DNA from 2 places in the Microbacterium gawkjiense genome. Region 2 is predicted to be linked to the other one. Evidence: predicted binding sites of a transcription regulator. Region 2 holds the regulator's gene; the other holds the start of a gene.

Region 1 (3,412 bases), 1.6 Mb from region 2:
CCCGCGCCGCCCCCTGCAGCCGCGCCTCGCACGTAGCCGTACCCGCGTCGCACCCGGCAGACGCAGCCCGCATGTAGCCCGCGCGCACCCGCGCCCCATACCTTCACCGCGCCACACGCGCGCCCCGCACGTAGCCGTACCCACGCCGCCCCCTGCAGCCGCACCCCGCACGTAGCCGTACCCGCGCCGCATCCCGGGCCCCCGCACCCGCGCCGCCCCGTCACGACGCCCGCGCGTGCACCCCGGCGGTCCGCCATCCGGCACGATCGGGCGGCGGATCCCACAGCCACCGCAGCGGCGATTTCGATCGGAGCGGCACGGGCTCCCGCCCGCTGCCGGGCGGAGCGTGCAGCACGAACCCGGCCTCGACCCGCTCGATGCGCCACCCGTTGTTGTGCAGGAGCAGGTGATGGAACCGGCAGAGGAGCACGCCCTCGTCGGTGTCGGTCCTCCCACCCTCGGACCACGGCACGCTGTGGTGCGCTTCGCAGTACGACGGCGGTCGTTCGCATCCGGGCCAGAGGCATCCCCCGTCGCGGGCGGCGAGCGCGACCCGCTGCGCGCGGGTGAACAGTCGCTCGTCGCGTCCGACGGCGAGGGGTGTGCCGGCGGCATCCACCTCGATGCGGATGCGGCCGCCGGTGCAGTGGGCGCGGTCGACGACCGAGCCGGGCAGGGCTGAGCCGCCGTCCTCGACGATCCCGGTCGCTCCGTGACGCCCGAGGCCGTCGCGGGGCGCCTCGGTGACGATGACGCGCACGCCGGGCTCACGTGCCCCGAACACGTCTTTCGCGGTGGCGAGCGCACCCGCGCGGAGGACGTCGACGAGCACGTCGTACGAGAGTTGCTCGTTCGATCTCGCGTCGTCGACGAGGGCGGCGGCCTCGGCACGTTCGGCGTCGGTCATGAACCTCGGCCCGCCGCGGCGGGGGCGGAGGGCGGCGTCGAGGACGCTCCGCATCCACGGCCCCATCTCGTCGTCGAAGACCATCGAGCCTCGTGAGAACCCCTCGCCGTCGGTCCAGAGCCGGAACGACCTGCGCTCGAAGCGCCGCGCGAACCGCTCCTCGGCTCCGGCGGGGTCGAGCATGTCGCGCAGCGTGCGCGCCTGCGCGGTCAGTTGTTCCACCGACCACTGGTCGGCCTCGCCGGCGAGCCGTTCGGCTCCCCTGGCCCACGCCGCTGCACAACCGAGCGTCGGCGGGTCGCCGAGCCCGGTCAGAATCGCCCCGTACTGCGCCGACGACAGCGCCCCGTCGTAGAGGAGCCGATCGAGCGCGCCGTGCCACCCGGCATCCCCCGAGCCCATCAGCGCCTCCCCCACTCGCACGGCGCGCGTCGCCTCGGCGCGTGTGATGCCGGTGGTCGCCTGGATCATCTCGACCGGGGTGCGATGCCCGGTCTCGGCACTGAGCCCACCGCTCCCCCGCTCGCGGCTCGATCGCTGCGCCGCCACTCCGGCGAGCACCGCCTGCAGCACACCGATCTCGCGCGCCACCCGCCCCGCGTGGGCGATGAGCGTCCGGACCGTGTCGTCATCGAGCCGACCGACGGATGCCGCGAGGTCAGACGCATCCACGTCGAGCGCATCGAGGGCGGTGAGGCCCTCGACACTCTCTCGAAGCGACGTCGCGAATGGCATATCTGTACGATGCCACACACCTCCGATATTCGAACGCGCGTTCCCCAATCTGTGGATAACCGACCGGCCCGCCGTCGTGTAGGAGCGTTCGGAATCGTCCGGGTTCCGCATTCCCACCCGTCCCCGCCCCCGCCGGACCCTAACGTCGCACCGACGGCGGGTGTTCGCCCGCCTGCCGCCCCGCGCGCGTTCGCCTCCCGACGACACGCTCGCGCACCCACGACGACCGAGGAGTACTCGCATGATCGACGTAGACCGCATCCGCCTGCGCGACCGGCGGTGGGTGTGGCTCACCGGGCGTATCGCTCTCTGGGTTCTGATCGCCGCCCTCAGCACGGCCCTGCTTCTGACGATGGCGGTGTCGATCGTCGCCGCGTTCCAGGCCGCGAATGCTCCCGGCGACGGCCACTGGGGCGCGCGCACGGGACCGGTCGGCGACACGTTCGGCGGACTCCTCGGCCCGTTCCTCAACGCCCTCGTGCTCGGCGTCACGGTGGTGTTGGCCGTCGCCTGGCAGCCGCGGCGGGATCGACGGCAGAAGGCCGAGTCCCTGGCGGCGTGGCTCGCCCGGTCGGATGCCGACGACCAGGGTGTCGTCATCACGAACGGCGCGGGCGCGATCGCCCATGACGTCGGCGTGAGGTTCGGGGCGAAGAAGGAGGGGCAGAGCGACCTCGTCCTTTGGGAGGCGCACGTTCCGCCGGGCGAATGGTTCGTTCCGTACCGGCTGCAGGGCGATGAGCCGGAGGCGGGTCCCGACTGGCGCGCAGCCGTGAACATTGATCTCGACGCGATGTCGGTGCAGCTGCGCGGTCGGCACGACGACGACGCCCGCACGGCGTACCTGCGTCCGGACGCTTCGACGACGTACGGGCGGCTGAGCGGCGTCCGGTTCCGTCTGTTCGGCCGGTCGTGGCGGATCGACGCGTTCGGCACGCTGCGTGTCGCCGGGCCGCTGAGCGAGGTCGAACGCGCCGGGCGCGACGAGTTCGCGGCGATGAACCGAGAGGTCGTCACGCCGACCGCCGAGGTCAGCGATGAGACCGCGCAGCTCATGCGACGCACGGTCGCCGCGCTGTGCGGATCGGATGCGGCGTTCGACGCGGCCCTCGATGGCCCGCAGCGCGTGGTGGCGAAGGGCTTCCCTGCGAACGCGATGGTGACCCGCGAGCGGCGACAGCGCAAGTCGTTCGCGATCGAGTTGGCCGGCGAGGATGCGCTCACCGTCCGACTCATGGGCAGTGGCGACATCTTCCCTGCGGGGGTCTGGGTGACCGACAAGAACGGCGTCGAAGTGCGCACCGGACTGTCGGGACACGACAAGTTCCTGAACCACTTCGCTCGCGAGGCCGCGGTCGCGACGTTCGGCGGCAGCGGCGTGGGGGCACTGCGTCGCCCGGCCGGCGAGTGGCTGAGTGATCCCGCGTTCGAGGAATGGATGACGGCGGTCGCCGCCATGGTGGCGGTCGCCGCGAACGGGGTCGAGAAGACCCTGTCCGAGCGCGGGGTGACGCCCCCGGCGACCTCATCCGCACCGACGCCCGCCACCGACAACCTCATCACCGCGCACGACGCCGTGCACTGACCCGCTCACCGAAAGGCTTCTGATGACCGACCCCGACCCCCGCGCCGATGACCTCGCCGATGCCCTGCTCGCACTGCTCGACGAGCCGGCGATCGAGCGGCGCGCCCTGCCGCCGGCGAACTTCTGGAGCATCGTCCACTACGGCGAGCAGAGTTACGAGAACCGGTATAACCGGGTGGTGCGTT
Region 2 (3,412 bases):
CGTGCCGGTGGGGTTGTTCGGTGTGCAGAGGAAGACCACGTCCGGCTGAGCGCGTTCGATCTGCTCGGCGGCATCCGCTGCGGACAGGGTGAAGTCGTCGCCGCGCGTACCGCTCACGTAGGTGGCGCCCGTGGCGCCCGTGAGCAGCGGGTACATGGAGTACGTCGGCGCGAACCCGAAGGCCGAGCGCCCCGGCCCACCGAAGGCCTGCAGGATGTGCTGGAGGACCTCGTTCGACCCGTTGGCCGCCCAGATCTGATCCGGTTCGAGACCGTGGCCCAGATAATCCGCGAACCCCTCGCGCAGAGCTGTGAACTCACGGTCGGGGTAGCGGTTGATGTCGCGCAGCGCCTGCGCGATGCCGTCGAGGATGTCGTCCGCGACCTCTTCGGGAACCGGGTGGGTGTTCTCGTTGACGTTGAGCGTCACGGGCAGCGACGCCTGCGGGGCTCCGTAGGGGATCTTGCCGCGCAGGTCGTCGCGGAGGGGGAGGTCGTCGAGACTGGCACTCACCCCGCCATCGTAGGACGTGCCGCGGCCTTACTCGCCCGCCTGCGCCGAGTAGGTGGCCGGGATCGCGATCGACTGCCCGGCGTCCACCGCGGAGGACGACAGCGCGTTGAGGCGGACGATCTCGTCGATGACGTCGCGCGGGTCGCTGTCGGGCGCGATGTCCTGCGCGATGCTCCACAGCGATTCGCCGGGCATCACGGTCACGGTGTCGAAAGACCCCGCGGACGCCCCCGCGTCGCCGCTGGCGAGAGCTCCACCGCCGGAGAGGATGCCGACGCCCAGAGCGACGACCGCGGGCAGCGCGGCGAGCGTGGCGAGGACACGGCGGCCTCGCGTGGTCATCCGGAGGCGCGTGCGCACGACAGGCGCAGTCGCGGTGGTGATGGTGGTCGCGGTGCTGGTGGTCGCGGTGATCGAGTTCATGGTGTCCTCCTCGGGGTGACCCCGGTCAGATGAGATCTTCGCCCCCGCCCGTCGGCCGGGACGGACGGGTGCGAAGTTCTCTTCCGAATCTATCTTCGATATTCGTAGACTGTCAAGGGTGCGGTTGTCCGCAGATCGATCGAAGACGACACGCGGTCGGCTACGGGACGATCCGATCGACACCGGATACGGTTTCGATGACCAGAGCCCATCACCAACCTCCGACATTCGAAGGCGAGTGCTCCCGGAGGGACCCCGGGGTGACGAAAGGAACGACATGAGCGACAAGCCGCAGACGCGTCGGCGCAAGAGCCTAAGCGACAAGCAGCTCGCCATCCTCGAGGTGATCCAGCGCTCCATCGCCCGTCACGGATACCCGCCGAGCATGCGCGAGATCGGCGACGCCGTCGGCCTCAAGTCGCTCTCGAGCGTCACCCATCAGCTCAACCAGCTCGAGCTGAGCGGCTACCTCCGTCGCGACCCCGGCAAGACGCGCGCCATGGAGGTCCTCATCGATCTGCCGGGCTCGGCGGGCGAGAACCCGGCGGACGTCGCCCCGAGCGTCGGCGACGCGGCGATGGTGCCGCTGGTCGGCCGGATCGCCGCCGGCGTCCCCATCACCGCCGACCAGCAGGTCGAGGAGATCTTCCCCCTCCCGCGTCAGCTCGTCGGCAAGGGCGAACTGTTCATGCTGAAGGTCTCGGGCGACTCGATGATCGACGCCGCGATCTGCGACGGCGACTGGGTCGTCGTCCGCTCGCAGGCCACCGCCGACAACGGCGAGATCGTCGCCGCCATGCTCGACGGCGAGGCGACGGTGAAGACCTTCCGCCAGCGCGACGGTCACACGTGGCTGCTCCCCCGCAACTCGGCCTTCGAGCCGATCCTCGGCGACGACGCGGTCGTCCTGGGCAAGGTCGTCGCGGTCCTGCGCGCCGTGTGACGGCGCGCACACGAAGAGAGGGGATGCCGGACGGCATCCCCTCTCTTCGTTGCGGCCTCAGACCCCGGCGCCCACCTCGGCGCGGACCGCGCGAGCCGCCGCGACGATGTGGCGGAGGGAGGCGACCGTCTCGTCGTACCCGCGCGTCTTCAGACCGCAGTCCGGGTTCACCCACAGGCGACGGACGTCGAGCTCCGCGACGGCGCGCTCGAGCAGCGACGACACCTCGTCGACGGACGGCACGCGCGGCGAGTGGATGTCGTAGACGCCCGGTCCGATGCCGTGGGCGAATCCGGATGCCGCCACCTCCGAGATGACCTCACCCCGGCTGCGGGCGGCCTCGATCGACGTGACGTCGGCATCGAGCGCCGCGATCGCGTCGATCACGACCCCGAACTCGGAGTAGCAGAGGTGCGTGTGGATCTGGGTCTCGTCGGCGGCGCCCGCGGTGGCGAGCCGGAAGGACCCGACCGACCAGTCGAGGTACGCCGGCTGGTCGGCGGTCCGCAGCGGCAGGAGCTCCCGGAGCGCCGGCTCGTCGACCTGCACGATCGCGATGCCGGCCCGCTCGAGGTCGGCGATCTCGTCGCGGAGCGCGAGGGCGACCTGGTCGGCCGTCTCGCCGAGCGGCTGGTCGTCGCGGACGAAGGACCAGGCGAGGATCGTGACGGGTCCGGTCAGCATGCCCTTGACGGGCGCGGCCGACAGCGACTGCGCGTAGGCCGCCCACGGCACCGTGATGGGTGCGGGGCGCGAGACGTCCCCCCACAGGATCGACGGGCGCGTCGCGCGGGAGCCGTAGGACTGCACCCACCCGTTGCGGGTGACGGCGAACCCGTCGAGGTTCTCGGCGAAGTACTGCACCATGTCGTTGCGCTCGGGCTCGCCGTGCACGAGGACGTCGAGCCCGATGTCCTCCTGCAGAGCGATGACGCGCGCGATCTCGTCACGGAGGAACCCTTCGTAGGTCGCCTCGTCGATCTCGCCGCGCGTCGCGCGAGCGCGCGCCCGGCGGATCTCGGCGGTCTGCGGGAAGGATCCGATCGTGGTCGTCGGGAGCGCCGGCAGACCCAGCACCGCGTCCTGTGCGGCGGCACGCACCTCGAACGGGGTGCGGGACCGGTCCGCCGGGGTGAGCGCGCCGGCACGGGCGCGGACGGCGCCGTCCCGGACCCCGGGCGCCGAGCGGCGGTCGGCGAGGGCGGCCGTCGCGGCATCCAACTCCCCGGCGATCGCGTCGCGCCCGTCGGCGAGCCCGCGCGCCAGGGTCGTCACCTGGGAGACCTTCTGATCGGCGAAGGCGAGCCAGGACACGAGGCGGGGATCGAGGTCGGGCTCGTCGGCGAGGTCGTGCGGCACGTGCTGCAGCGACGTCGAGGTGCCGACCGCGACGGCTGCGGCACCGAGCCCGCCGACCGCGTCGAGCACGTCCGCCGCGCCGGCGAGGTCGCCGCGCCAGACGTTCCGCCCGTCGACGACGCCCGCGACGATCACCTTGCCGTCGAGTCCCGCGACGGGCGACGGCACGCCGCC

Evidence for each region. Region 2 encodes LexA, which represses DNA repair genes until DNA is damaged. Its sites were predicted from a motif close to TCGAACANNTGTTCGA; they were not measured.
Region 1: a site for LexA is predicted at 1,672-1,687, ahead of Q9S71_RS07830 (HNH endonuclease signature motif containing protein). Genes of this name have one in related genera too.

Annotation. Positions count from the first base shown of each region.
Region 1 covers NZ_JAUZVV010000001.1:1,621,719-1,625,130, reverse strand. The annotation lists gene Q9S71_RS07830 (HNH endonuclease signature motif containing protein) at 221-1,642, opposite strand; gene Q9S71_RS07825 (hypothetical protein) at 1,884-3,227, shown strand; gene Q9S71_RS07820 (PD-(D/E)XK nuclease family protein) at 3,250-3,412, shown strand, end outside.
Region 2 covers NZ_JAUZVV010000001.1:29,662-33,073, forward strand. The annotation lists gene Q9S71_RS00155 (histidinol-phosphate transaminase) at 1-513, opposite strand, end outside; gene Q9S71_RS00160 (LysM peptidoglycan-binding domain-containing protein) at 541-936, opposite strand; gene lexA (transcriptional repressor LexA) at 1,214-1,879, shown strand; gene metE (5-methyltetrahydropteroyltriglutamate--homocysteine S-methyltransferase) at 1,937-3,412, opposite strand, start outside.